DNA from 3 places in the Comamonas jiangduensis genome. Region 1 is predicted to be linked to each of the others. Evidence: riboswitches for the same ligand, from Rfam matches in the RefSeq annotation. Region 1 holds a riboswitch; each other region holds the start of a gene.
The links. A riboswitch is a leader RNA that binds a small molecule or an ion and turns the genes downstream of it on or off. The one in region 1 is predicted to bind cobalamin.
Positions count from the first base shown of each region.

Region 2: another riboswitch for cobalamin. It lies ahead of QEP12_RS16430 (TonB-dependent receptor domain-containing protein); the one in region 1 lies ahead of QEP12_RS02165 (TonB-dependent receptor domain-containing protein).
Region 3: another riboswitch for cobalamin. It lies ahead of nrdH (glutaredoxin-like protein NrdH); the one in region 1 lies ahead of QEP12_RS02165 (TonB-dependent receptor domain-containing protein).

Region 1 is NZ_JARXOV010000002.1:139,430-149,319, reverse strand. Features, by position in the region: gene QEP12_RS02170 (cobyrinic acid a,c-diamide synthase CobB) at 1-554, opposite strand, end outside; gene QEP12_RS02165 (TonB-dependent receptor domain-containing protein) at 556-2,418, opposite strand; cobalamin riboswitch at 2,484-2,726, opposite strand; gene QEP12_RS02160 (DUF904 domain-containing protein) at 2,898-3,110, shown strand; gene QEP12_RS02155 (cell division protein ZapA) at 3,107-3,628, shown strand; gene QEP12_RS02150 (sulfite exporter TauE/SafE family protein) at 3,842-4,555, opposite strand; gene hemN (oxygen-independent coproporphyrinogen III oxidase) at 4,561-5,940, opposite strand; gene fnr (fumarate/nitrate reduction transcriptional regulator Fnr) at 6,144-6,869, shown strand; gene QEP12_RS02135 (hypothetical protein) at 6,968-7,159, opposite strand; gene QEP12_RS02130 (FixH family protein) at 7,398-7,685, opposite strand; gene ccoG (cytochrome c oxidase accessory protein CcoG) at 7,754-9,184, opposite strand; gene ccoP (cytochrome-c oxidase, cbb3-type subunit III) at 9,256-9,890, opposite strand, start outside.
Region 2 is NZ_JARXOV010000027.1:4,413-14,302, reverse strand. Features, by position in the region: gene QEP12_RS16450 (3'-5' exonuclease) at 1-1,464, opposite strand, end outside; gene QEP12_RS16445 (DUF924 family protein) at 1,865-2,521, shown strand; gene QEP12_RS16440 (hypothetical protein) at 2,828-3,094, opposite strand; gene putP (sodium/proline symporter PutP) at 3,446-4,960, shown strand; cobalamin riboswitch at 5,188-5,421, shown strand; gene QEP12_RS16430 (TonB-dependent receptor domain-containing protein) at 5,484-7,373, shown strand; gene QEP12_RS16425 (cobalamin adenosyltransferase) at 7,485-8,015, shown strand; gene QEP12_RS16420 (hypothetical protein) at 8,028-8,183, opposite strand; gene miaA (tRNA (adenosine(37)-N6)-dimethylallyltransferase MiaA) at 8,364-9,362, opposite strand; gene QEP12_RS16410 (multidrug effflux MFS transporter) at 9,423-9,890, opposite strand, start outside.
Region 3 is NZ_JARXOV010000022.1:58,113-68,002, reverse strand. Features, by position in the region: gene QEP12_RS15490 (peroxidase family protein) at 1-470, opposite strand, end outside; partial or broken gene QEP12_RS15485 (short-chain fatty acyl-CoA regulator family protein) at 1,085-1,392, opposite strand; gene QEP12_RS17080 (hypothetical protein) at 1,530-1,697, shown strand; gene QEP12_RS17075 (type 2 periplasmic-binding domain-containing protein) at 1,793-2,089, shown strand; cobalamin riboswitch at 2,209-2,445, shown strand; gene nrdH (glutaredoxin-like protein NrdH) at 2,618-2,842, shown strand; gene nrdI (class Ib ribonucleoside-diphosphate reductase assembly flavoprotein NrdI) at 2,844-3,272, shown strand; gene nrdE (class 1b ribonucleoside-diphosphate reductase subunit alpha) at 3,269-5,407, shown strand; gene nrdF (class 1b ribonucleoside-diphosphate reductase subunit beta) at 5,430-6,389, shown strand; tRNA gene QEP12_RS15455 (tRNA-Val) at 6,742-6,816, opposite strand; tRNA gene QEP12_RS15450 (tRNA-Val) at 6,846-6,920, opposite strand; tRNA gene QEP12_RS15445 (tRNA-Val) at 6,951-7,025, opposite strand; tRNA gene QEP12_RS15440 (tRNA-Val) at 7,054-7,128, opposite strand; tRNA gene QEP12_RS15435 (tRNA-Val) at 7,158-7,232, opposite strand; gene dnaQ (DNA polymerase III subunit epsilon) at 7,287-8,012, opposite strand; gene fdx (ISC system 2Fe-2S type ferredoxin) at 8,018-8,356, opposite strand; gene hscA (Fe-S protein assembly chaperone HscA) at 8,376-9,890, opposite strand, start outside.

The sequences.
Region 1 (9,890 bases):
TTGCCCTCGCCCATACGTTGCAATGCGCCCAGCCACACCGCAGGATCGCGCAAACTGGCTTGCAACATCTGTGCATGCATGCTGCTGCCCACCCGGTTGGCCAGCACGCCCGCCCACGGCACATTCGGCTGGTACTGCTGCATGCCCAGCACCACCGCACCAAAGCTGCCAGCCATGGCCGAAGCATCCATGACCAGCAACACCGGAATGCCCAGCTGGGCTGCCAGGTCGGCGGCTGTGGGGCTGCCATCAAACAAGCCCATCACACCTTCGATCAAGATCACATCGGCCTGCGCTGCCGCCGCATGCAGGCGTGCACGCACCTCGGGCATGCCGACCATCCAGCCATCCAGGTTGTGCACCGTGGCACCACTGGCCAGTTGGTGCCAGTAAGGGTCCAGATAATCAGGCCCGCACTTGAACACCCGCACACGCCGGCCTTGGCGCGTATGCCAGCGGGCCAGCGCTGCTGTCACCGTGGTTTTGCCCTGCCCCGAAGCCGGGGCCGCAATCAGCACAGCCACACAGGTGTGCACATCAGGGGGTGTCGTCATGTTACTGAGGTTCCCATTTCAAACCGACATAGAAAGCACGCCCTGCCACACCGTAGGTATCGGCCAGTTGGTAGTGCTTGTCCGCCAGATTGTCCACGCGTGCCAGCAGGGTCAGATCGCGCCCCAGACTACGGCTGGCATACAGGTTCCACAAGGTGTAGCCGCCCAGAGTCTTGCGGTTGGCCGCATCATCAAAGCGCTGGCTGTAAGCCTGCATCTGCGCCCCCAGATTCCAGCCTGCCAGCATGGTGTCCGCAGCCAGCACTGCATGGCGCTTGGCACGGCGTGCCAGCTGCTTGTCCAGGGTTTCATTGCGCGGATTCTGGAAATCCAGCGAACCACTCCAGCGCACCATACCGAGCTTGTAAGCACCAGCCAAAGTGATGCCTTCATACACAGCTGCCTGTACATTTTCATAGCAGCCACCCTTATTCGCACAGGCCCCCTTCCCCTCAACATACGTAATCAGGTTGCGCACACGGTTGCGGTAGGCAGTAGCCGAGAACTGCTGGCTGCCTTGCGCCCAGCGCACGCCGATCTCGGCATTACTGCTGTCCTGTGGGCGCAATCTGGCATCGCCATAGGCACTAAAGCGCTGGTACAGCGTGGGCACACGAAACGCTGTGCTGGTCGACGCATGTACACGCCACTGCGGTGTCAACGCATACGCATACGCAGCACTGCCTGTGGTCTTGCCATCAAATTCACTATCGACATCGTGGCGCGCGCTCAGCTGCAGTGTGTGCGCTCCCGACTGCATGCCCCAGCCCAGCGCCAGCGCATTCTGATGGCGCTGCCGCTGCTGTGGCGTGATGGAGGCATTCGTCAACTGATCCTCACGCCGCTCCAGTGTCGCGCTCCATCGGTGGATGCCTGCCTGCCACTCGTTCTGCCACAGATAATTGCGCAGCAGGGTTTTGGTCTGATAGGGCGAAGGCTGCGTCTCATACTCTTGGCGCGACTCCCCCAGCGACAGCTTGGTGCGATAGTGCGCACTCCACTGCGCGCTCCAGCTCAGGCCTGCGGCATTCAAAGAATTGATCGCACGATCATCCGCCTTGGAAGTGTCATACCCCACATTCGACGTGCTGTGCAGCAACGTGCCTTCCAGGCGATGGTCTGCATTCAACTGCAGCCCCACACGGGCACGTGCCGACTTACGCCGGTAGCCATCATCATCCGGATTGTCCTGGGGTCGGGTACGGGCACTGAATCCATCCGCCTCGGCGTACGACACACCCAGCGCGTAATCCACCACACCGTTTCCACCGCTGAGGCTCGCCGCACCGTTGCGGGTGCCGTAGCTGCCCGCCCCCACGCTGACCGAAGGGCGTGCAGGCCCCTCGCCCTTGCGGGTCAGGATCTGAATCACGCCACCAATCGCATCCGAGCCATACACCGCACCGGCTGGACCACGCAGCACCTCCACACGCTCAATAGCCTCCAGGGGCATGGCCTCCCACGGAGCACCACCAGAGCCGCTTTGCATATCCACCCGAATCCCGTCGATATACACCGCCGTAAATTCATTGCTGGCACCACGCAGGTACACGCTAGTGGTCGAGCCAGGGCCACCGTTACGCACCATCTCAACCCCTGGCAGACGCGAGAGCACATCCTCCAAGGCTGCGGCACCACTCAGATCCAGCGTCTCACGATCCACAATCGAGACATCTGCCAACGTATCCGACAACGGCTGTGATGACCGTGTTGCAGCCACCACAGTCTCCTCCATCACGACACCCGTGGCAGCGGATGACTGCGCGTAAGCACCCGCAGAATAAGCGCAGCACACCGCCAGCATGATGGAAGAATAAGCGCATGCAGGCGCGCAGGAACGGGCCTGTAAAGTATTGGAACGCATAGAACAAAATGCAAAATCACCCGCGCCAGCCTCCCCGCCAGCAATGGGTACAACGCACCTGACAGACAGATGCACCAATGTTGGCCGGTATCCGGGCTGGTTCCTCAACACCATCGCCTTCCCAAATGCTTGTTCAAGGCACTCAGTGGCTTATGAGATGGTGTGTGCGTTACGTGCTAACGCCAAGAACTCACCGTTGCGGGGGCAGCGCAGGCTAGGAAGTGCTGAAGGCCAGCATCTCCACCCTGCTTCTCGTTGAACTGCAACCTGTGAACCAAGTTGCGGGCACCAACATATAGGCGCTGATTCTAATCACCCAAAACACATCTCAAACAGTAGTGCCCCTCACGCCACGAATACTCTACTGACTTCTAAGCTGAGTCATTGACAGCTTGAAACAAGCTTTTGTGACCATAACCCGTGATCTGCCATAAATTTGCAATTCTCTCTGAGGGCGCGCCCTACAATTGCGAGCATCCATGACGACGACATCCATTCTTGACCCCGTTGCTGAGCGCGTCGAGCTGCTGCTAGCCAAGTACGAGGCTTTGGTGCAGACCAACCGCCTGCTTACCGAAGAAATTGAGGCTGTGCGCAAAGAGCGTGACTCCTTGCAATCTCGCCTCAAAGCAGCGCGCGCGCGCGTGGATGACTTGATCGAACGATTACCAGCCAACCGGGAGGCGTCTTGAGCCAGCTAGACACGCAAATCCTGCACCAACACTACGTGCTCTCCTGCCCAGATGGGCGAGAAGCACAGCTGTTAGAAGCTGTTGAGCGCGTGGATCAGCAATTTCAGCAGATGCTCGACACCACCAAGCTGCGCTCTAGAGAGCGTGTGGGTGTTTTGCTGGCTGTGAATTTGGCTTTTGAAAATTTGGAGCTCCGTCAACAACTCCAAGCCTTGCAGCAACAGTTAGCGCAACTGCAAGGCACCACGGATACAGCCCAAGCGGATGCTCAAGCAGAGCGCCTGCAAAACCTCGAGGCCCAACTGCATCAAGAGCATGCAGCCGCCCGCCAGCTCACCCTGCGCCTGGATGAAGCGCTAGCTCTGCACGAAAAACCCACAGCACCAACCAGCGCAGAAGCTGCCTTGCAAGACCTTGCTGCCCCACCCGAGGCAAAAGAAGTCGCCGAGAGCTTGGTCACCCATTTAGACAACGCGAGTGAAGTGGACTTGCCTTTCGCAGTCCCTGAAAACCAGTAAAATCAGAACCGTCTGCAATCCGCCGGGCTTTATATTGCCTTGAACCAATGCTCATTGAGCACGGGCTTGATACATTGCCTAGCAAGCGTGATCGTCTCGCGTCAGACGAACCCAACGCTAGGTTGCTCTCGCCCACCTGAACCCCCGGTTCAGGTTGAGGGCTCGGCGGTTTTGCAGACACCTTCTCGGCGCATCTGCCACATTCCCAAAAAATTAACGGCACCACACTGATGGCTTGTAGATCAAGTCCATCCACAGTGCCCATAGTGACGCCGCCACCAACATCAGGCCTGCTGCGCGTGTACCCCAGTCTGCACGCCAGCGCCCCACTCTGCCACTGAGCCAGCGCCAAGCCAGAGGTGCTCCTGCCAGCCACAATGCCCCACCGACGGCAAATGCCACCATGCTGACAGCACCCGCCCAGACAGCACCGCTTAAGGCGGCCACCAAGATAGCGGAATACAGCAGCCCACAAGGCATGAACGCCCAAGACATACCTGCAAAAAGCGCTCCACCGCGCATCGAAAGTACGGGCTGCACCTTCTGCCACATAGCCCGGCCAGCGCGCTCCAGCCAAGCTGGCTGCTGGCCTTGGAATAGCATCAACAGCCCCCAAGCCAAAATCGCCAAGTGCATCACCACCCACACCGGGTGCAAGGCAGAAGTTTGATCAGAAAACCATGCTACCTGCTCCATGGCAAAAGCAGAAATGGCTCCTAAGACACCGTAGCCAGCCAGACGGCCCATATGGAATTGAAGCGCACTCCAGTTCCATACCGTGGTGTGCCGCGACAACTTGCCGTGCATTTGCACCGCCGTGCCATGGCCTTGAATGACGGCATGACAAGGGGCTGCACACATGGCAAGACAATGGGGCCCCCCCACGAGCCCCATAAAGAAAGCGGTCCAAAGCAAAGAAAAAGTCATAGGGATCAGATGATCCGCGAGAACCTGGCTCTGTTGCGGTCTGCTTGCAAATAACGGTCAAAGACCAAGGCTACGCCGCGCACAAAGAACCAGCCCTTGGCAGTCACCGTGAGGCAGTCGTCCGTAATTTCTACCAAACCTTCGTCTTGCTGCGCAGCCAAAGCTTCGATTTCAGCAGCAAAGTACTGCTTGAAATCAATCAGCCAAGCGCTGTTGATAGATTCAAAAAACAGCTCGCCCTGGCACATGATCGTCATGATGACGGCACGGCGAATCGTATCGTCGCGGGTCAACGCGAGCCCACGGACAACAGGCAGCCGCCCTTGATCCAGAAGGTCGTAATACTCTTCCAGCGTCTTGGCATTTTGGCTGTAGGTTGCACCCACGCGACCAATCGCGGAAACGCCCAAGGCGATCAAATCGCAGTCTGGCTGCGTGCTATAGCCTTGGAAATTACGGTGCAAGCGACCTTGGCGTTTCGCAATCGCCAATGCGTCTTCCGGCAACGCAAAGTGATCCATTCCCACATAAACGTAGCCAGCTTCAATAAAGCTTTCTATGGCAGAAGACAACATACCCACCTTGTCGGGGGCTGATGGCAAGTCTGCTTGCAAGATACGGCGCTGTGGCTTGAAGCGCTCTGGCAAGTGCGCATAGGCATACAGCGCAATACGATCTGGGCGCAACTCTGTCACCTGTTTGAGCGTGCGAGCAAACGATTCGGGATTTTGCTTGGGCAAGCCGTAAATCAAATCCACATTCACCGACTGAAAGCCCAGTTCGCGCGAAGCAGCCACCAAATCAAACACCTGCTCCGCAGGCTGCTCACGGTGCACCGCTTTTTGCACTTCCGGATCAAAGTCTTGCACCCCAAAGCTCAAGCGGTTAAAGCCTATTTCTTTGAGCACTGCCAGGCGTTCACGCGTCACTGTGCGTGGATCAACTTCGATCGAGTACTCACCCGCCGCCTCAAACACAAACCGCTCACGCAGCATGCGCCACAGGTTACGCAGCTCATCGTCTGTCAAGAAAGTGGGCGTGCCGCCTCCCACGTGGAACTGGCTCACAACCTGCCCACGACCACAGTGCTGCAGATGCAAATCAATTTCGCGCTCCAAATAGCGCATGTATGTCACAGCACGTTCATGGTGCTTAGTGATGATCTTGTTGCACGCGCAGTAGTAACACAGGGAGTCACAAAATGGAATGTGCACATAGAGCGACATCGGCTGGTTTACAGCAGCTGCAACTTTGCGCTGCTTCAACGCCAAGATATAGTCACTATCACCAAACGCCTCCACAAACCTATCCGCAGTGGGATAAGAGGTGTAGCGCGGGCCTGGCACGTCATAACGACGCAAGAGTTCGGGGGTGACGACGGTCATGAATGAATCTTTTCCTTGATGACCATACTTTGCAACAATCGGCCACGTTTATCCTTGACGTGAATCAAGAGGTTGATGTACAAGGAATGTCACAATTTGAGCGACATCATTCCTTACTCCTTCGAGCTATCCCATAGTCTCTTATCTGATTTTTTAACTGCACAAGTCATCTTCTTACACAAGACTCTTGGGCTTTCGAGTACATGACTCCTCCAACCATCAAAGTTACCTGCTCCAACTGCAATTTGCGTGAACTCTGCATGCCCATGGGCCTGAATGAGCAACAGTTGCAGCGCATCGATGACATTGTGGCTACCCGCCGCAAAGTCAAACGCGGAGCAACACTGTTTCGCAACGGAGAAGCATTCACATCGCTGTACGCCATTCGCACGGGCTTTTTCAAAACCTGCGTGGCCACAGAGGATGGTCGCGACCAAGTGACTGGCTTCCAGATGGCTGGTGAAATCATTGGCCTGGACGGCATCGTCAATGACCACCACACCTGTGATGCCGTAGCACTGGAAGATGCCGAAGTCTGCGTCATGCCTTTTGACGGATTGGAAGAAATTTCGCGTGAAGTGACGGCCTTGCAAAGCCATGTGCACAAGGTCATGAGTCGCGAGATTGTGCGTGAACACAGCGTCATGCTACTGCTGGGCAGCATGCGTGCCGAAGAGCGCTTGGCTGCTTTTATTCTGAACTTGGTACAACGCCTGCATGCACGCGGTTTCTCCTCGTCTGAACTGGTGCTACGTATGACACGCGAAGAAATTGGCAGCTACCTGGGCCTGAAGCTTGAAACAGTCAGCCGCACCTTCTCCAAATTTGTGGAAGAAGGCATGGTTGAGGTGAAACAGCGCCACGTGCGCATTTTGGACACTGCTGCACTGCAGCGCTTGGTCAACAGCCAGCACGAGTGCAACAAGTAAGCGCTCTGGCTTTCCCATAAAAAAACCTCCCAAGCCTACGCTGGGAGGTTTTTTTATGGGCGGTTTTTTATGCCGCGACTGCCACAACACTATCTTCGTTACATGCTAGGCTGGGCGTTCACTTCTGAAGCAGAAATAGACAGCAAAACCGTCAAATATCCAGCAACCACAAAAACCACCCAAAAAGCAAAAAAGGCCAGGGTATAAATCGCCGTGCGAGATAGCTCAATCCCTTGCCCCAGCCACAACATATCGTGCGGGTCGAATGCGGCAAACACCAGCATTTCCATCACACCAGCTGCCAAAAAAGCGGGCCAAACAATCCACATTAAACGTCGTGTCCACATGTGCACTCCTTTGCGTGAATCATGTGGACATTGTGAGCACCATTCCCAACCAGGCTGCGTGGGACAAACGCTAAATAAAAATAATAGCTGCCAGCGCAATATTCACAATGACTTGTGCATTAAAAGCACTTGAAGTCAGCATATTTAAAGCGCAGGCAGCTACTTTTTTTAAAATAAACCGTTATTTAGGTGCCAGATTGGGCAAATCAGCATCGGGGGTTGTCACATGGTTACGCGCAGCACCCGCTGGCGCCAAGCTCTTTTCGATGTGGCGCAGTTCCTGGTTGATATTCAGGCCCTTTTGGTAGTAATCGTTGTCCACAACGGGATCCGCGCCATTCATGGCAATCATGGCCGTCGCAATACCTGCCACGACCACCACGGCAGGCCCTGCGAACACCAACCATACGTGGCCATATTTCCACCAAGGACCTGATGGCACTTCCAGCTTTTTTGCTACCTGAGACATAACCCACTCTCTTTCCATCAAACGCAGTGTGCAAGCACTCAGTCTTGCACACCAACAATGCTGCGTTCTTAGCGAGGCACTAAGAAAACTGATTTTTCAAGCACATGGCCTTTGCCACTTTGCGCCGTGATTTCAAACTCAATAGGATGTGAACCAGGTTCAGCAGTTCCATACGGAATTTGTACACGCACGGCGACACCGCGCGTTTGGGCGGAGTCCACGTCCACGGTAGTGCCTTCTGCCATCGCAATGCCCTCCAGCCCCTTCACAGCAACGCTATAAGTTTGGGCTTGCTCCGTAGCATTCATCACCTGCAAACGATAGACATTCTCCAGCTTGCCACCGGCCACAATCCGCGCCAACGATGCACGATCCCGAATCACATCAACCTTGAGGGGCTCTCGCACCGCCATACTAAAGACCATGGCCGACGTCAAACCTACCAAAATCATGGTGTAAATCAGCACGCGGGGACGCGCAATACGGCGCCAAATTTGCGCGCCGGTCCAGCCTTGGCTCACCGCGTTTTGTGTCGTCAAGCGTATCAACCCACGCGGATAGTGCATGTTGTCCATCACGTTGTTACATGCATCCACACACAAGCCACAACCGATGCATTCGTACTGCAAACCATCGCGAATGTCGATTCCAACCGGGCAGACCTGTACACACAACTTGCAGTCGATACAGTCGCCCAAGCCTTGGGCTTTGTAATCCAGGTCTTTTTTGCGAGGGCCACGGTTTTCACCACGCTTGGCGTCATAGCTGACGACCAATGTATCTTTGTCAAACATCGCGCTTTGGAAGCGCGCATAAGGGCACATGTACTTGCAAACCTGCTCACGCATGTAGCCCGCATTGCCATACGTCGCAAAACCGTAAAACAACACCCAGAAAATCTGCCAGCCGCCTTGGAGCGCCAGCAACTCTCCACCCAACTCGCGGATAGGCACAAAGTAGCCTACGAAGGTAAAGCCCGTCCACAGCGCCAAGGCAATCCACAAAAATTGTTTGAGGGTTTTGCGCCAGATTTTTTCCAGCGTCCAGCCACCTTGGTCCAAGCGAATACGCGCACTGCGGTCACCCTCGACCTTGTGCTCGATCCACATAAATATTTCGGTATATACCGTTTGTGGGCACGTAAAGCCGCACCACAAGCGCCCGGCCACCGCAGTAAATAAAAACAGCGACAGCGCACTGACAATCAGCAAGGCCGTCAGGTAAATGAAATCTTGCGGATACAGCACGTAGCCGAACAGATAAAAGCGTCGCGCACCCAGGTCAAACAGGACCATTTGGCGCTGGCCCCAATCCAGCCACGGCAAACCATAAAAAATCAGCTGCGTCAGCCACACCATGGCCCAGCGCCAGCTCATAAAACGTCCGCTGATGGAGCGCGGATAAATCTTCTTGTGCGCTTCAAAAAACGATATGGTTTTTTCCTGGCTATCCGCTTTGATAGGAATGATTTTTTGCGGTTTTTTTTGCTCGGAACTCATGAGTCAAACTCCCTAAATCGCACCAAAGAAAAAGGCGGCACACAGTGCCGCCTTCACGATCGCCACAACGATCAGTTGGTTGCTCCAGGCTTGCTATTAGACAAGCCCCAAACATAAGCAGTCAAAACGTCAATCTGCGCAGGAGTCAATTTCTTGTTCTGTGCAGGCATTTCGTTCATCTTGCCGTTAGTGATGATGTCCACAATGGCTTGCTCACCCCAGCCATGCAGCCAGATATCATCGGTCAAGTTAGGTGCACCCAGCATGGTGTTGCCCTTGGCATCCGTACCGTGGCATGCCGCACACGCGGTGAACTTGGACTTGCCCAAAGCAGCCTTCAAAGAGTCATGGGGGCTGCCCGACAAGCTCATCACGTAGTGCGCTAAGTTACGAACATCATCAGGAGTGCCGACCACTTCAGCCTGAGGCGGCATCATCGCCACACGGCCTTCAGTAATGGTTTGCTTGATGTTTGCAGGCGCGCCACCATGCAGCCAGTCCCCGTCGGTCAAGTTAGGGAAGCTCTTGCTGCCGCGAGCATCCGAGCCGTGGCACTGGGCGCAGTTGTTCATGAACAAACGCTCACCAACAGCCATTGCTTGGCTGTCTTTGGACATATCTTCCGAACTCATGGCTGTAAAGCGCGCATACAGAGGCTCCAACTCTGCATTTGCTTTTTCAACCTCTGCCTGATATGCACCCACCT
Region 2 (9,890 bases), on a different contig from region 1:
GGGCAGGTTGATGACGATGGGTTCTGGCCCTTCGCGCCCGCAGCCCATGGGGGCGAGCAGGGGGATGCTGTCTTCATCCTTGGCGTCCTCGGGCTGGAGGATGCTGCCCGCCACCTGATTGGCCAGCTGCAAAATTTGCCGGGTGTTGCGGTAGTTGATTTTGAGGATGGTGGTGCGCCCGCTGGCTTGTATGCCCACGCTTTTGAGGCTAAAGCCCATCTTGCCGCTGCGCCGGTAAATGCTTTGCGCATCGTCATACAGCAGGAGCAGGCTGTTGGTGTGCGGGTCCACCATCTGGGTGATGAGCTTGAGCCATTCGGGCGCAAAGTCGTGCCCCTCGTCGATCAGGATGGCGTGGTACTGGCCTGCGGGGATGTGGCCTTTGTCCACCCCGCTGATGACGCAGCGCACGTATTCCTCCATTTTTTTGCCCACGGGCCAGCGCTCGGCGTAGTCGGGCAACTGGTGGTAGGCGACGAGCTGGTCACGCACCCATTTGTGGAAGTGGCGCACGTGTACGCGCTCGCTCAGGCCTTTGGTGTCGAGCTGGGCGGCCAGTTTGACGGCCAGCGGCTCGTTGTAGCAGAGCACCAGAATGGGTTTGCTGCCGGGGCCCTGGGTTTGAGCCAGGTGTTCGGCGCGGTAGCCCAAAATCATGGTTTTGCCCGAGCCTGCCACGCCGTGGATGACGCGGTGGCCGTCGCCCAGGCTGCGTGCAAGTTGTTCTTGCTGTAGGTCCATCACGCGCATGATGTCGGGCAGGCGTTCTTCGGCAGCGTTTTCTGCGGCGGCTTCGGCGCTGGCATCTTCAAACAGGCTTTGCTGCTGGGGCACGCGCACCTGGGGGAAGAGAATCCAGCGCACACGTTCGAGCTGCGGCACGGTGATGCCCCGCTTGCCAAAGCTGTGCGGAAACATGGCCCACAGGCGCTCTTGGAAGGCCTCGGGCTCGACGTTTTCAAACATCTCGTCCTGGCAGATGACCAAGCGCTCGGGAATGGCGCTGCCCAGTTCCGCCGCTTCAAACTGCGCGCGGGTGATGCGGGTGAACACCACGCCGTAACCCCACGGAAAGATGAGCTGGCCCTTGTGCGGGCCGTCGGGCTGCTGCAGTTGCGGGTCGCGTTGCAGGGCATTGATGACCTGAATGGCGCAGTGGCGCGCTTGCGCCAGCGGGTTCATCACCACTTTAGGCTGGCCGCTGCTGCTGTCCAGAATTTCAAACCGCTCGCGCGTAGCGCTGCGGATGGTGCTGAGGTGCCAGTCTTTGGTTTCCAAAATCAGCGCGCCCCGGTGCGGGTGCAGCACCACAAAATCGGGGTGGGTTTGCTTGGGGCCAATGGGCACGTCGTACCAAAGCAGGTAGTCGTCCTCCAGTTTCTTTTCCAGCCGCTCGGCCAGGCGTTTTTCGCCCGAGGTCATGCGGTGCAGGCAGGTGCCCAGTGCAGGTATCAGGGTAGCCATGTCTCTGTGTGGTGCGCGGCCCCTCCCCGGCAGGCTGCACCAGTATTTGTAGGTATGGGGTGGTTATAGGGGCAAAGCGCTGCGGGTGTGCCACATAGTCGACTGCGGTGTGTGCCCGTGTACGCAGGCTTTTTGAAGGTGTTTTAGGACTTTTGCGCAGATGTGGAAAGCGCGGACAGCTATGTTTTTGGTGGCGCTGCGTTCAACCTTGTTTGCGTTGTGGCGGGCATGCAGGGCGCGCTGCCGTGCGCGGCCCACCACCTGGCCTGTGTGCGGTATGCGCTGGCTTGCCTTGATCTTTGAGGCGCTGCCATGCACCATCGTTGCTGAAAGTGGCGCTGGCAGTGGCGTTACGCTTGGGCTTTGCTGGGTTTACTGCGTTTTATAAAAAGGAATAGCCATGTCTGACACCTCCAAACACCTGTCTTTGCCTGTTGCGCATGTGCTGGACCCGCGCCTGTCGCAGGTGCTGGAGTACTGGCTGGGCGCAGAGTTGCCCACCAACGAGAGCGCGCTGGCGCGCAAGACGCTGTGGTTTACCAAGTCGGAGGAGGTGGATGAAGAGATTCGCCACCTGTTTGGCGCGGTGCTGCAAGAGGCGCTGGCGGGCAAGCTGGATGGCGAGGCGCTGGAGTCGCCCCTGGGCATGCTGGCACTGCTGATTGTGCTGGACCAGTTCACGCGCAATGCCTACCGCTGCACGCCCAAGAGTTTTGCGGGCGATGCCAAGGCGCGGCAGTTGGCGCTGAAGGCGATTGATTTGGGCTGGGATATGGACGCCAGCATTCCCGCTATTGCGCGCATCTTTATTTACCTGCCGCTGGAGCATGCCGAAGACATGCTGATGCAAGAGCACAGTGTGGTGGCGTTTGAGCAGCTGTACCAGGAAGCGGAGCCCGCGCTGCGCGAGTTTTTTGAAGGCACGCTGGATTACGCGAACAAGCACCGGGAGGTGATCAAGGAGTTTGGGCGCTTTCCGCACCGCAACCCCATCCTGGGCCGCGAGAGTACGGCGGCAGAGAAGGTGTATTTGAGCAAGCCGGGGGCGGGGTTTTAAGGCCCGCTCACACGAGGCCAAATGCTTGGTTTTGGGTGCTTGGCGTTGCTGGACTGAGCGTGCGGGTACTGCCTTCTTGGCTTTGCGCGCTGTTTCAATCACCAATCGCCAACTTCCAGCCGCCAACCGGTGGTTGGCTGGGTAGGGGCGCGGCTGTGTAGTTAGGTAGCTGGTAGAGGTGATGCGCCCATCTGCTCGATCAACAGGCGCATAAAAAAAGCTGCTGAGGCCCATGCCCCGCAGCTTTTTTTTATGGTGTTTTTGGCCTCTGGCGCTTGTGGGGCAAGCGCTTGCAGCTATGTATTTTTAGTTCTTGGTAGGGCGGCGGCCAGTGAGCGACCAGCCTGCGTGCATGTTCTTTTTGTCGTTTTCATATTCCCAGTTGGTGCCGCAGCGCTCGCAGACATACCGGGTGATGGTGACGGTGCCGGTTTCACGCTCGCGCTTGTAGTTGTCGCCCTGGGTCAGCTCGACGTGGCCGGGGGCTTTGCGCCAGTTGCGCTGGATACCGGCGCAGGCATCGCACATTTCGATTTTTTTGAGTTCAGAGGCGCGGTCGTTATCTTGGGTCATGGTGTTCTGGGGCGTTCAAGGCGGCGTGCGCGCAAGGCGCGTATGGGCCATGACTGTACCTAAATCAGCCAACAAACGCTGGCACAGGGGTGCTTTGCGGGGCGCGCTCAGTGCTGCAAAACCCACGGCCAGCGGGCGGCATAGCGCGCTGGTGTGCGCCACGCGGGGCAACACCTGTTCCAATTGAGGGTTTGCACCATGGTGAGGGCGCCGGTGCACGGGGCGGCGGAGTGTGCCCTCGTTCGGATTCCTTGTGTCGGTGGTATGCGGCAGTGGGGTGCCCGCGCTGTGGCAGCGCTGGTGAGCGGGGCGGTGACACCGCAGCCATTTACAAGATTGAGGAGGATACGAATGACCGCTAACACCCCAACGCTGGTGATGTTTGCCATCTATCTGTTTGGCATGCTGCTGATCGGATGGCTGGGCTACCGCGCAACCCAGAATTTGTCGGACTACATCTTGGGCGGTCGCAGCCTGGGCAGTGTGGTGACGGCGCTGTCGGCAGGCGCGTCGGACATGAGTGGCTGGCTGCTGATGGGCCTGCCCGGCGCGGTGTTTCTCTCGGGTTTGTCGGAGGCATGGATTGCCGTGGGCCTGTGCGTGGGTGCCTGGCTGAACTGGCGCTTTGTGGCGGCACGCCTGCGGGTGTACACCGAAAAGGTGGGCAACGCGCTGACGCTGCCCGACTATTTCACCAACCGTTTTGAAGACCAAAGCAGCTTGCTGCGCATCGTCACGGCGGTGGTGATTTTGGTGTTTTTCACCATTTACTGCGCCTCGGGCGTGGTAGCGGGTGCGCGGTTGTTTGAGTCGATGTTTGGCATGGATTACCAGACCGCCCTGTGGGTGGGTGCGGTGGCCACCATGGCCTATGTGTTCATCGGCGGCTTTTTGGCCGTGAGCTGGACGGACACCATCCAGGCGGCCCTGATGATTACGGCGCTGATCCTAGCGCCCTTGATGGTGATTTACGCCGATGGCGGCGTGGCGGCATCGGCTGATGTGATTGCAACTGCACGCCCCGGCGCGTTTGACATGGTGGCCAATCTGGATGTGATTGCCATCGTCTCGCTGCTGGCCTGGGGCCTGGGCTACTTTGGCCAGCCGCACATTCTGGTGCGCTTCATGGCGGCAGAGTCGGTCAAAACCATTCCCAACGCCCGCCGCATTGGCATGACCTGGATGGTGCTGTGCCTGGGTGGCGCAGTGGCCGTGGGCTTTTTTGGCATTGCCTTCTTTGGCGCACGCCCCGAGATTGCCGCAGGCGTGAACGCCAACGCAGAAACGGTGTTCTTGGAAGTGACCAAGCTGCTGTTCAACCCCTGGCTGGCGGGCGTGCTGCTGGCGGCGGTGCTGGCGGCGGTGATGTCTACCTTGTCGTGCCAGTTGCTGGTGTGCTCCAGCGCGCTGACGCAAGACATCTACAAAACCTTCTTGAACAAAACCGCCAGCGACCAGCAACTGGTGTGGTTTGGCCGCGCCATGGTGTTTGCGATTGCCGTGGTGGCCATCGTGATTGCGCAAGACCCCAACTCCAAAGTGCTGGGCATGGTGAGCTACGCGTGGGCCGGCTTTGGCGCCGCGTTCGGGCCGATTGTGCTGTTCTCGGTGCTGTGGAAGCGCATGACCCGCAACGGCGCACTGGCGGGCATGGTGGTGGGCGCTGTCACCGTGCTGCTGTGGAAGAGCTATGGCGTGCCCATGAAGGACGTTTATGGCATCTTCCGTCTGTATGAAATCGTGCCCGGTTTTGTGCTGTCGTCGATAGCGATTGTGGTGGTCAGCCTGATGGGCAAAGCACCTTCGGCGCAGATGCAAAAAATTCACGCCGAGGTCGACCAAGAAGTGGCTGCACACGGTCAGTAATGGCGTTGCACCCCCGTTGTGGCCCTTGGGGCCTGCGGGTGCCGGGGCCGCAACTGCGGCTCGGTGTTTGAGGAGTAAAAATGGCTGCCAGCGCTGATGTAGATTGCGCTGGCAGCTATTTTTTTGTGTGCGTAAAGCTTCAGATCCAACCGAAAAAAGCGGCGGTTTGTGGGCGTCGCCAGTGCCGGGTTGTTAGATCGCTGCGACAAGGTGGGGCTGACAAGCGGCATAGAATCGCTGCTTTTGGTGCTCGCAACGTCGTTCTGACGTTGCAGTTAAACGGGAAACATGGATACGCAGGCGCTTGCGCGCCCACGTATTGCATGTACTGCCCCCGCAACAGTGTGTGCATGGGTTCTCAGGAACCAGCCTGTCCGCTTTGCCACTGGAGCTGATTGCTCTGGGAAGGCTGTGACAGTCGGTGCATCAGTCTGGATACCGGCCAAAAAAGGTTCGGCTCTCACCCAGAGTCGGTGTTGTGTGAAGCACGGCGGGGACGCCTGTGCCAACTGATGTGAACTCCATGAAAAACTTTGATTCCTTCTCGCTGGAAGGTACGTCTGCACGCGCTTGTGCGCGCTTTCCTATGGCTGCTGTGGCGCTGGCCGCTTTGACTTTGGCCCAGTCTGCCGTCGCGCAAGACGCCAAGATGGCTACGACGGTGGTGACGGCAACACGCTCTGAAACCAAACTGGATGAAACGCTGGCGGATGTGCGCGTCATTACGCAAGAGCAGATCAGCAATTCGGCTGGGCGTTCTCTGGCCGAAGTGCTGCAGCGTTTTGCCGGTGTGCAGATGTCGAGCAATGGCGGGCGCGGTAATACGCAGAGTGTTTCTATCCGCGGAAGCAAGCAAGTGATTTTGCTGGTGGACGGCGTGCGCTTTGGATCTGTGACGGATGGATCGCCCTCGTTGTCCTCTTTGCCACTAGAGAGTATTGAGCGCATTGAGGTGGTGCATGGCCCTGCTTCTGCGTTGTATGGCAGCGATGCGATTGGCGGTGTCATTCAAATTTTCACCAAACAGGGCAAGGGCGCCAAGCAGGCATTTGTGCCTTATGCGTCGGCCACTGTGGGTCAATCTGCCTACAAGGACGCGAGCGCAGGGTTTGCGGGTGCACAGCAAGGCTGGAATTACAGCCTGAATGTGGCACGGGTATTGGATCCAGGCTTTTCTTCGACGAATGCGAAAAGTGGCTCTTTCAACGCAGACAAAGACAAGTACCACCAAACTTCGGTCACGGCGGCTTTGGGCTATGCATTCAATGATGCTTGGCGCCTGGATGCCAACTTGATGCGCGCCGACGGCTATGCGGAGTTTGACAACGGCGCCACCAAAGCTTCGTGGGTGGATTCCGATGCAGGAACAGGCCAACTCAAGCTGACAGGCAAAGTTAACGATATCTGGACAACCAGCTTGAGCACATCGTCGTCGAGTGACAAGTTGCGCTCCTATGACCGTGCGTTGGTGACCAAGGTGCTCACCGATTCGCTGTACCAGACCAAGCAAAAAGAATACAAGTGGAGCAACGAGTTCAAGACCCCCGTTGGTATCGCCATTGCGGGAGTGGAACGACTGGAGCAAAAAGTCAATTCCACGACGGAATACGACAAAACCAAACGCACCACGGATGCTGTTTACGCAGGCTTGAATGGCAGCTATGACCGTCATAGCTGGCAAGTGAATGTGCGCAGCGATGACAACTCGCAATTCGGTCGCTTTGAGACGTGGGGCATTGGCTATGGCTTCCAGCTGCTGCCCTCTTTGCGTGCTTATGCCTCGCGTGGCAAGAGCATCAATGCGCCCACGTTCAATCAGCTGTACTGGCCTGCAGACCCTATGTGGGGCGGTGGTGGCAACCCCAATCTGCAACCGGAAGAGGGACGGAATACGGAGTTGGGGCTGCACTGGACGCTGGACGGCCATGCCTTCAAGTTGGCGCGCTTTGACAACAAGGTGAGCAACCTCATCGTGTGGGGGACGACGGTTGAAAATATTGATCATGCCCGGATGAAGGGCTGGTCGCTGGGATACAGCAAGTCGCTGGATACGTGGCAATTTGCGGCGTCCTACGATTACCTTGATTCCCGCGACAGTCTCGGTGAGCGCATTACACGCCGTATGCCAAAGCAGCAAGCCACTGTCTCGGTAGACAAAACATGGGGTGCTTGGAAGCTGGGTGCCAATGCCTTGTACGTGGGTAATCGCACCGATCTGTTTGGATACCCTTCCAAGAAGGTCGTGCTCAAGAGCTATGCCACGTTGGATGCTTATGCTGAATACAAGTTTGCAAAGGAATGGGCAGTGCAAGCACGTGTTGCCAATCTGACCGACAAGCAATACGAAACGGCGTATGGCTATAACCAGCGTGGCCGTGCAGGCTATCTGACTTTGAAGTGGTCACCCCGCTAATTCTTGTCAGCCCCGGCTTGGTGCGGTGCACCAAGCCATCAGCCAAGCGCACAGATTTGCTTCTGTGCGCTTTTTTGTGGGCGCTTGCTGGGGTTTGCCCGTAGAGGTTTTATGAAATCAAGCAAAAACTGGGATGAGGTCTGCTACCCCTTCATCCACGAAACCGCATCGCTGTGCGACTTTGAAGTGACGACGGATGAGTGGTGCACGCTGATTGGGATGGCCTTTTCGGCAACGCCCGCAGACTTGGCTGACATTGCCGAAGATCTCGCGCACATACAACCACTGGCTTTTCATGTGAATGGATCGATTCGCGGCAAGCTGGCGATTGAAGAGGCCGATGTGCAGTGGGTGCTGCAGCGCATGCAGCACTACCGCCAGGCGTTGGGCGAGCGCGAGCATGTGTTTGTGCTTCCACGCGGTACAGCACCTGTGCCGCAATTGCACCAGGCACGATCGGCGGCGAAAAAGGCGATTCGTGCGATGGTGCGTGTAGCGCAAGAGGGGCGTGACGTGCCAGAGGTGTTGCCACGCATTTGCAATGCGTTGTGCAATCTGTTTTTTCTCATGACGTTGACGGTGAATAGGCGCCGAGGGCTGGAAGAAGTGCCCTTCGTGAGCAAGAGCTACAAAGCCCGCTAGGGCCTAAAAAACTCAGCGCGTATGCACCACGCTGGCATCGATTTCCCCGTAGACCGTGATGCCGCTGGGGGTGTTGGCGGTCGTATCAGAGGCGGGGTAGTAATCACGGTGCGCGCAGCCACCCAGCGTGAGTGCGATGGCGATCCCAAGAAAGTGAAGGTGTTTCATAGCTTGCCCTTTGGGGTCAAGACTAACGGAAACACCGGGGCTGTGGCGTAAGCAGGCGTATCCAGGCGAATGCCTTGGCATACGCATGTGTATGCAGTCTGGGGCGGCGTACCTGGCCTCTCCTGCAAACCTTGGTGCCCTCGGTTTGCTTGGGGTGCAGGGGCTGGCCGGACGTCTGCGTTACGCGCGCGGTGGGATACAGGCCAAGGCCGCTTGCACCACGTTCATGGTGGCCAGTGGGTCGTCACACGCAATCGGGTGGCGCTGGGGCATGCTGCGCAGCCAGGTGATTTGGCGCTTGGCCAGCTGGCGCGTAGCGGCAATGCCTTTTTCGCGCACCAGGTGCATATTGATGTCGGGCGTGCCTTTGCGCGCTTGCCAGTCCAGCTCTTCCCAGACTTGGCGGTAGCCCACACAGCGCATGCTGGGCAGGTCAGGGTTCAGGTCGCCGCGGGCGCGCAGGGCTTTCACCTCGTCAATAAAACCCGCTTGCAGCATGGCGTCGTAGCGCTGGGCAATGCGCGCGTGCAGCCAGGCACGGTCGTTGGGTTCTAAGGAAAAAAGCGTGCAATCGAAGGCAGGCTCTGCGTCAGCAGCTCTCTTTTTTGTATTGTGAAAACTCGACAGTGGTTGACCGGATACCTTCCACACTTCCAGCGCACGCTGAATGCGCTGGCTGTCCGCGGGGGCCAGGCGGGCGGCGGTTTCGGGGTCTACCTGGGCCAGCTCGGCATGCATGGCGGGCCAGCCGCGCTCGGCAGCCTGCGCATCAATCTGGGCGCGCACGGTGGGGTCTGCGGCGGGCATTTCGTCAATGCCATCCAGCAGCGCTTTGAAGTACAGCATGGTGCCGCCCACCAGCAGCGGGATGGCGCCGCGCGCGCGGATTTCACCGACCAGACGCTGGGTGTCTTGCACAAATTCGGCGGCGCTGTAGGACTGCAGGGGATCGAGGATGTCGATCAGGTGGTGCGGCACTGCCGCTTGCTCTTGGGTCGTGGGCTTGGCTGTGCCAATGTCCATGCCGCGATAGACCAGGGCCGAGTCCACACTGATGATTTCACAGGCTTGGCCGCGCTGGGACAGCACGGCGGCCAGCGCCAGGGCGGCATTGGTTTTGCCAGATGCGGTGGGGCCGGCGATGGCAATGCAGGGCAGGGGAGAAGTGGAAGCAGTCAAAATGGAAAACGGGCGAAGGGGCAAACGGTTCAGACCAAGCAGCGCCTGCAAAGCCAGGCTTTAAGAGGCGCTGGGCACGCCGTGGCGGCGCACCAGCGTGCATGATGCCAAGGCTGCTGCCAAACACCAGAAGCCCAGCCCGAAAACCAAGGGGTACACAGTGCCATTGAAGCTGCGGCCCAGCAACTGGCCCGTGACAAACGCGAACAGCATCATGATGAAGCCGTTGAGGGCCGAAGCCATGCCCGCCGCTTTGGGAAAAGCGCTGACGGCCCCGCTTTGGCCGCAGGGCTGCTGGATGCCGTGGGCAATCGGAAACAGTAGGCAAGCGCAGGCGTAGGCCCAAGGGTTGCGCACCTCCAGCAGCGCCAAGCCCAGCAGCAAGGCGGCACACAGCACGGCCAGCCCACCGGCGATGGCCACGGTATTGCGCACGCCCCAGCGTGGCAGCAGGCGGCGGCACAGCATGGTGCCGCCAATATAGATCACCCCATTCGCTGCCAGCAGCCAGCCAACGTGGCTGGCGCT
Region 3 (9,890 bases), on a different contig from region 1:
GCCTGCAGTGCAGTGGCTGCATCCTGCGCTGCCTGGCGTGCAGCAGTGTAGGTGGCTGCATCAGCGTAGGGATCTGTTGAGCCCAGTGCAGTAAAAGCCGCAACCAGCACAGCAGGGTTGTTTGCGGATTGGTCTGAAATGAGGTTGCTAATTGTGCGCGGCTGTGAGTCGTAAACGCTCCCCGCGGTCTGCGCATAAGAAGTCGATTGCCCAGTTCGCGGGTTGATTTCAGCGTCTTGAAACGTTGGCGTCAGCAAACGCGGCATGAATTGGTCGGCCGAACCATATCCCTGATGGATCAAGTTGTTGTACTGACCGCTGACCGTGCGCAAGCCTAGTGGCACTAAATTGTTGAGTGGGTTACCCATCAAATCGGTCTGTTCCAGATAACCCGACTGCACGTGTCGCTCAGCGACTTGAATGCTGGTGAGGATGCGCGAAATATCATCAAGATTGAGGCGGAAAGTCATGATGCACTCCTTAAAGGACGAAAGCCATTGCGAGTGAAGCCAGAGGAACCGAACAGATAAGTAAATATTTATTAATAGTCGCAATTCATTGTTTTAACAAATCACCAACTCCGTCGTACATGCAAACCCTAGCCCAACTGTTGCAGAGAGAAGTACAGGCCTGTACGCCAGTCAGCCGGGCCATTGATATTGCGTCGGCATCAGCAAACTGATTCCATGTCGGATGTCACATCTCCTACATCGTGAAACGCATTAAGCAGATCGCTGGCGGAACCTCTTGTCCTACTTTGGATCACCCTTGAGCCCCCCTTGAACAGCCCACACTGCTGTCAATATTTTTTTGACGTATGGGGAGGCGCCTCACCCTGACAAGGCCCGCCAAGCAGGCGTGCAATGCTGCGCTTTCATGCACCCGGCCCCCCATGCAGCAGAGCATGGAGGTAGCTTTATGGAGTTACCCTAGAAAACTTTCACATCAGGGCATTGAATAATGGAGGCGGTCTGCTGCGTTGTAGCGGCAGGCAATGCTGCAGTTTTGCTGCGCCACTACTGCGCCTTGCCTTGCATCCCTGTCAAAACCCTTCAATGGCCTGCTCAAGCTTGGGTGACACGCCCTAAGCGTAAGGAACAAAACCCCTTTGGGTTTCATTCGCTTGCAAAGCTTTGCCCACAAACGGAAAAGCCCGCTGGGGGCATAACTGGCACTCGCACACTTTGCACCCATGCCAACCGGTGTGGTTGCTTCTTGGTTGCGCAAATCCCAACCTTTGGAATACACCTTGCCACCCAGAGAGACACACGCCCGTCGGGCATGCCAGCCAAATGCGGCAAGATGCTGCTTGGTTGAGCGAAGGCCTCATACACAGTCCACAGCGGACAGGTGCCACCGGTTTTGAAAGTGAAAACGCGTCGCGGACTGGCGCCCAGCGGGTGTTACAGCAGTTGCAACCGGCCGAAGAACGCTTGGCCCAGTTTGCACATGGTGAACGCTGCGCGCTGCGGATTGCTATGGAGTGTCATACGTGCTACGAGTGGCTGCTCAAGATGGTGAGACCCTACTTGCAACAATCGCCAGATGTGGATGTGGATGTGGATGTGGATGTGGACATGCGCCAGAAATTTCAGTTTGGCGGCATCGGCGCCTTACAGGGCTTTGAAATTGATTTGCTGCCCCCCCCCGATCCGGTGTTCAAACCGAGGCTGCGGTTTGAGGAAGTGTTTGGCTAGGAACAAGTTTTGGTAGCAGCCAGCGACCGCCCCTGGCCTCCAAGCCCTATATCGAGCCCCAACATCTGGCCAAAGAAACCTTGATGACCTACCCTGTGCCCATCGAGCGCCAGGACATCTACAAACAGTTTTTATTGCCTGCAGTCATCACGCCCAAGAAGCACAAGACCATTGAAACCACTGACATCACGAGGCAAGCTGGTGGCCAGCGGACGCGGGTGAGTGCCCTGCCTCGGTGGCTGGTGCAAGAGTATGCGGAGAATTTACTGATTACCCCTATAAAGATGGGCCCCAAAGGCAGCGCCAAGCAAATTTATTTGGGCATCCGAAACAACGAAAGTGACTCGGGAGACCTGCACTCTTTCATGGTGCAAGCCCGTGAATTCAAATAAAAAAGTTCGCTCCCCTTTCTGAAACGTGCGGTGCCAACGGCGCCACCCATACCACTTTGGCGCGCTTTGCGCACGTCTCTTGCGACCGGCTCATCAGGCGATTTACACCGGCGATTCGGCTTAGAATTGAACGCGTTGGTGCACCAATCTGAGCCCCTCAGACACGGTGTTAAACGGGAATCAGGAGGCGCTTTGTTCTGCGCCCTAACCTGAACTGCCCCCGCAACAGTAAGTGCGGTGCGTTGCAAGTTTGGCTTGCACGCAAAGTGACACGGACAGCCACTGAGGTTTGTTCTTCGGGAAGGAGTGTCACCCCTACCCACAGTCTGGATACCGGCCAACACGCAGCGCTTGCAGCCCTGGCTGCCGCGCTTTCTTTATCTGTACAGGCGGGGTCGCCTGGGTGGCAGTACATCTTCTGCACGCATATGCTTTGGCGCAGCCTTTTGCTGCGCAATGCGCCGTCATGCGTGCTGACTTGCATCTGAGCCCTGCACCGCGCCCGTTTTGGTAGTTCCTGTAGGCTTCATGATCAAAATTTTCTCCAAACCCAATTGCGTTCAATGTTCCATGACCATGCGCACTCTGGACCGCCAAGGCACCGAGTACGAAGTCATCGACGTGACGCAAGACACCGCTGCAGCCACCCTGATTCAGTCCTGGGGCTACCGCCAAGTGCCCGTGGTGCAAGTTGGAGAAGAGCACTGGAGTGGCTTCCGCCCTGACCGCCTTTCCGCGCTGACCACCGCCTGAGATGGCGCGCTGGGTCTTCTACTCCTCCAAAACTGGCAATACCGAACGACTGCTGCGCAATGCCGGGCTGGCCGGCACGCGCATTCCGCGCCTGGTGGAAGACGACATGCCCGTCATCACCAGCCCCTTCATCTTGGTCACACCGTCTTTTGGTGATGCCGCAGGCAAAGGCGCCGTACCCAAGGCGGTGATCCGTTTTTTGAACGCGCCGGAGCGTCGTCAGTGGTTGCGCGCCGTGGTGGCGTGCGGTGATCGCAACTTCGGCGTGGCCTTTGCGCAAGCCGGTGACGTGATTGCGCACAAATGCCAAGTGCCTTTGCTGCACCGCGTGGAGATGGCTGGCACCAGCACGGATTGGCAGCGCCTGCAGCACATCGACCAACACTTTCTCATTAACCCTATTCCCAACGTCTTGGACGCTGCGTTATGACCCCCATGACCCCTACTTCGACCAAGCTGGACTTTCACGCGCTGAATGCCATGCTGAATTTGCCGGATGACAAAGGCCAAATTCAGTTTGATGCGGATCGCATGGCAGCACGCCAATATTTTCTGCAGCACGTCAACCAAAACACCGTGTTCTTCCACTCGCTGGAAGAAAAGCTGGACTACCTGCGCTCCGAAGACTATTACGAAGGCGAGGTGCTGGATGCCTACACCCCGGCCTTTGTGGAGGCCATCTTCAAGGCCGCCTATGCCAAGAAATTTCGCTTTCCCACTTTCTTGGGCGCCTACAAGTACTACACGGCCTACACCCTGAAAACGCGTGACGGCAAGCGCTATCTGGAGCGCTTCGAAGACCGCGTGGTGATGGTCTCCTTGGCCCTGGCGCGGGGTGATGAAAAGCTGGCCATGAAGCTGATGGGCGAGATCATCGCGGGCCGCTTTCAGCCTGCCACCCCCACCTTCCTGAACGCCGGCAAGCGCCAGCGTGGCGAGCTGGTGTCTTGCTTCTTGCTGCGCCTGGAAGACAACATGGAAAGCATTGGCCGCGGCATCAACTCGGCCCTGCAGCTATCCAAGCGCGGTGGTGGCGTGGCCTTGCTGCTGAGCAATCTACGCGAGCTGGGTGCCCCCATCAAGGGTATTGAAAACCAGTCCTCTGGCGTCATTCCTGTGATGAAGTTGCTGGAAGACGGCTTCTCCTACGCCAACCAGCTGGGCGCACGCCAAGGCGCAGGTGCGGTGTACTTGAATGCCCACCACCCGGACATCATGCGTTTTCTGGACACCAAGCGCGAAAACGCCGACGAAAAGATCCGCATCAAGACGCTGTCGCTGGGCGTGGTGATTCCAGACATCACCTTTGAGCTGGCCAAGAAAAACGAGGACATGTACCTGTTCTCGCCGTACGACGTGGAGCGCGTCTACGGCAAGCCGTTTGCCGATATCTCGGTGACCGAGCACTACAAGGCCATGGTGGATGACCCGCGCATCAAGAAAACCAAGATCAAGGCGCGCGAGTTCTTCCAGACCATCGCGGAAATTCAGTTCGAGTCCGGCTACCCCTACATCCTGTTTGAAGATACAGCCAACCGTGCCAATCCGATTGCCGGGCGCATCAACATGTCCAACCTGTGCTCGGAGATCTTGCAGGTCAACACCCCCTCGGTGCTGAACGAAGACCTCAACTACGAGGAAATTGGCAACGACATCTCCTGCAATCTGGGCTCACTCAACATTGCCACCGTGATGGACAGCGGCAACCTGGGCGACGCCGTGGAAACCGCTATCCGTGCGCTGACGGCCGTCTCTGAAATGAGTGCCGTGAACTCAGTACCCTCGGTGCGCCAAGGCAATGACGACAGCCACGCCATCGGCCTGGGTCAAATGAACTTGCACGGCTACCTGGGCCGTGAAAAAGTGCACTACGACACGCCCGAAGCAGTGGAGTTCACCAGCGTCTACTTCGCTGCCGTGGCCTACCACTGTCTGCGCACTTCCTGCCTGCTGGCACAGGAGAAAAAGCAGCGCTTTGTGGGCTTTAGTCAGTCCACCTATGCCAGCGGCAGCTATTTTGACAAATACATCAGCCGCGACTGGTTGCCCACTTCGGAGACCGTGCGCGCGCTGTTCGCCAAAAATGGCATGCAGCTGCCTACGCGCGCAGACTGGGCACAACTCAAGGCCGATGTAATGGAACACGGTTTGTACAACCGCAACCTGCAGGCCATTCCACCCACAGGCTCCATCAGCTACATCAACAACTCCACCTCGTCGATCCACCCGATTGCCTCGCGCATCGAAATTCGCAAGGAAGGCAAGATTGGCCGTGTGTACTACCCTGCGCCGTTCCTCTCGAACGACAACATGGCCTACTACCGCGACGCCTACGAGATTGGCCCCAACGCCATCATCGACGTGTATGCCGCAGCCACCGAGCACGTGGACCAGGGCTTGTCCCTGACGCTGTTCTTCCCCGATACCGCTACCACCCGCGATATCAACAAGGCGCAGATCTACGCCTGGAAGAAGGGCATCAAAACCATTTACTACATCCGTCTGCGCCAGCTTGCGCTGGAAGGCACCGAGGTCAAGAGCGCCTGCGTGTCCTGCACCTTGTGATGACAACGATTGAAAGAACGCTATGACCTTGCTGACCCAAGCAATCAACTGGAACCGCATTGAGGACGAAAAAGACCTCGAAATCTGGAACCGCGTCACCGCCAACTTCTGGCTGCCCGAAAAGGTGCCACTGTCCAACGACATTCCATCCTGGGCCACGCTGCGCCCCAACGAGCAGCAGCTGACCATCCGCGTGTTCACCGGCCTGACGCTACTGGACACCGTGCAAAACCAGGTGGGTGCACCATCGTTGATGCACGATGCCGTCACACCGCACGAAGAATCGGTGCTGTCCAACTTCACCTTCATGGAAGCCGTGCACGCGCGCAGCTACTCGTCGATTTTCTCCACGCTGTGCTCCACCGCCGAGATCGACGAGGCCTTCCGCTGGTCTGAGGAAAACCCCTGGCTGCAAAAGAAAGCCGAGCTGATCCTGACCGAGTACAAGGCCATGGAAACGCCGCTGAAGAAAAAGATTGCCTCCGTGTGCCTGGAGAGCTTCTTGTTCTACTCGGGCTTTTACCTGCCGCTGTACTGGTCCAGCCGCGGCAAGCTGACCAACACCGCCGATCTGATTCGCCTCATCATCCGCGACGAGGCCGTGCACGGCTACTACATCGGCTACAAGTTCCAGCTGGCCTACGCCAAGCTCTCGGAAGCCGAAAAAGAAGAAGCCAAAGCAGCCGCCTACGGCATGCTGTACGACTTGTACGAGCTGGAGTGCCACTATGCGGCCGAGCTGTACGACTCAGTCGGCCTCACCGAAGACGTCAAACGCTTCATGCACTACAACGCCAACAAGGCGCTGAGCAACCTGGGTTTTGAGCCCATGTTCCCCGAGGACATGTGCCAGGTGAACCCCGCCATCATGGCCGCGCTCAGCCCCAGCGCCAACGAGAACCACGACTTCTTCTCGGGCTCAGGCTCTTCCTACGTCATCGGCAAGGCAGTCGCCACCGAAGACGAAGACTGGGACTTTTAACCCACCCTTTGCCAGCGCCCTGCGCCCGCCAACGCCTGCGCACCTTCAAAAAAAGCACCCACTACGGGTGCTTTTTTCATGCCTGACCCACGCATGGGCACATGCCTTCACGGGCAGCAACCACAAAAAAATAGCTGCTAGCGCTTTAAAAACATAGCTTTCAGATACTTTTTATGTGAAAAACATGAATACACCAGCGCTATAAGCTATCAAAAATAATCAGCGCTTCCTTGTTGCAACCAACGCTTGCGCACCAAACAAAGCTTCTGCAAATAGCCAAATACGCTTCCAATCCGCGTCAACGGCAGACGCAAAAAAGCCTCTTAAATCGAAGATTTAAGAGGCTATGGATTGGTGGGTGATACATGGATCGAACATGTGACCCCTGCCGTGTGAAGGCAGTGCTCTACCGCTGAGCTAATCACCCTGTGCTGGCATAAATGCCAACTTTGAATTTGGTGCGTGATACATGGATCGAACATGTGACCCCTGCCGTGTGAAGGCAGTGCTCTACCGCTGAGCTAATCACGCTAAATTTGCAGCCAGTGCAAACTTCAAATCTGGTGGGTGATACATGGATCGAACATGTGACCCCTGCCGTGTGAAGGCAGTGCTCTACCGCTGAGCTAATCACCCTGTGCTGGCATAAATGCCAACTTGAATTTGGTGCGTGATACATGGATCGAACATGTGACCCCTGCCGTGTGAAGGCAGTGCTCTACCGCTGAGCTAATCACGCTAAATCTGCAGCCAGTACAAACTTAAATTTGGTGGGTGATACATGGATCGAACATGTGACCCCTGCCGTGTGAAGGCAGTGCTCTACCGCTGAGCTAATCACCCTGCATCAAATCAATATCAATCAGTGATCTGACAAGCCCACGATTATAGCCCAGCTTACTTGGCGTTTTCCCAAACGCGCCAAATAGTTTTGTCTCCAGACGCTTTGTCAATCTCTGCCAGCACTGCGGTGTGCAGCGCCAACTCCTGCTCATTGGCCTGCAGCACGGGCAGCTTAAAGCCACGCAGATCTATCGCCGCCACACCACTACCGCCCCATGCACCGGTGCTACCACCCGCATCGTCCAGCATGACCAGCGAGTTCTGGCCGCGCGTCATATTGATGTAGACGTCTGCCAGCAACTCCGCATCCAGCAAAGCGCCGTGCAACTCACGGCCGCTGTTGTCCACCTCCAGGCGCGAGCACAATGCATCCAGCGAATTACGCTTGCCGGGAAACATTTCCTTGGCCATCACCAAGGAGTCCGTCACCTTCTCCACATAGCTCGTGAGCGGCTTTAGCCCCAGTTGCTCCAGCTCTTTGTTCAAAAAACCCACGTCAAAGGGGGCGTTGTGAATGATCAGTTCAGCGCCTTGCAGATAAGCCAAGATTTCTTGCGCTTTTTCTGCAAATTTGGGTTTGTCACTCAAAAACTCCGTCGTCAACCCGTGCACGCGCAAGGCATCGGGGTGACTGTCACGTTCCGGATTGAAATACAGATGCAGGTTGTTGCCCGTGAGCTTGCGGTTGACCAGCTCCACACAACCGAGCTCAATCACTCGGTCACCCGTCTCTGCAGACAGGCCCGTGGTTTCCGTATCCAGAACGATAAGACGTGACATAGCTATCAGTGGTTTTCTTTGGCGTGGTTGATCGAGTACTTGGGAATTTCCACCACCAGATCGGTCTGCGCCACGATGGCTTGGCAGCTCAAACGCGACTGCGGCTCCAGACCCCAGGCACGATCCAACAAATCATCCTCTTCTTCTTCAGAAGCATTCAAGCTGTTAAAGCCCTCGCGCACGATCACGTGGCAGGTGGTGCAAGCGCAGCTCATATCGCAAGCGTGCTCAATCTTGATATTGTTATCCAGCAAGGCCTCGCAAATAGACGTGCCCGCGGGCACCTCCAAGCTTGCACCTTCAGGACAATATGCTGCGTGGGGAAGAATTTTGATGGTTGCCATATTCTGAATTCTGAATGGGTCAAGAAATAGATTGAACGCTCTTGCCAGCCAAAGCTTGGCGAATGCCACGGTTCATGCGCTCTGCAGCAAATGCCTCTGTTCCCTTGGCCAGGGCTTGCGTGGCCGCTTCCACAACAGCAGCATCATCCGATGTCACCGCCTGGCGCAATTGCGCCATCAAGGCTTCAATATCTGCCCGCTGTGCAGGTGCCAGCACATCACCGTCGGCATCCAGTGCACTTTGGGTGGCCAGCAACATGCGGTCTGCATCCACGCGCGCTTCCACCAGCGCACGCGCCTTCATGTCTTCCTGGGCCGTCGCAAAGCCGTCTTGCAGCATCTGCGCCACCTGCTCATCAGACAGACCGTACGACGGCTTGACTTCAATGTGCGCTTCCACGCCACTGCCTTGCTCTTTGGCACTGACAGACAGCAGTCCATCAGCATCTACGGTGAAACTCACGCGGATACGCGCTGCACCTGCAGCCATGGCAGGAATGCCACGCAGCTCAAAACGCGCCAGACTGCGGCAGTCTTGCACCAGATCACGCTCGCCCTGTACCACATGAATGGCCATGGCTGTCTGGCCATCTTTATAGGTGGTGAAGTCTTGCGCACGGGCCGTAGGAATGGTTTCGTTGCGCGAGATGATGCGCTCCACCAAGCCACCCATGGTTTCCACACCCAGCGACAGAGGAATCACATCCAGCAGCAGCAGCTCACCAGCGGAATTATTTCCAGCAAGTTGGTTGGCCTGAATGGCCGCACCCAGCGCCACCACCTCGTCAGGATTCAAATTGGTCAGCGGAGGTTGGCCAAACAGCTGAGCCACCGCCTCACGCACTTGGGGCATGCGGGTGGAGCCTCCTACCATCACCACACCCTTGACTTCTTCCACGGTCAAGTCCGCATCACGCAAAGCACGACGCACCGCCTGCAGCGAGCGCTTGGTCAGCGCAGCAGTAGCTTGGGCAAAATCTTCACGCCCGACGGACTGAGCCAATGATGCACCACTGGGCAGCGTCAACTCAAAGAGCGTGCTTGCAGAATCGGTCAAGCGCTCTTTGCACGCTTTGGCAGCAACGCGCAGTGCAGCCCAGTCTTCCAACGACTGCGGCTGCACATGGGCCTGCTCCAGCACCCAACGCACCAAGGCAGCATCGTAATCGTCTCCCCCCAAGGCAGAGTCACCACCGGTGGCAATCACTTCAAACACACCGTGCGTCAGGCGCAAGATGGAGATGTCAAACGTACCACCACCCAGGTCATACACCGCATAGATGCCCTCGCTGGCGTTATCCAGCCCATAGGCAATCGCCGCAGCCGTAGGTTCATTGATCAGGCGCAGCAAATTCAGGCCTGCGAGCTTGGCCGCATCCTTGGTAGCTTGGCGCTGTGCATCGTCAAAATACGCAGGCACGGTAATCACTGCACCGTGGATGTCATCGTTGAACGTATCTTCCGCACGGTAGCGCAGCGTGGCCAAAATCTCCGCACTTATCTCAACCGGGCTTTTGCGCCCCGCACGGGTTTG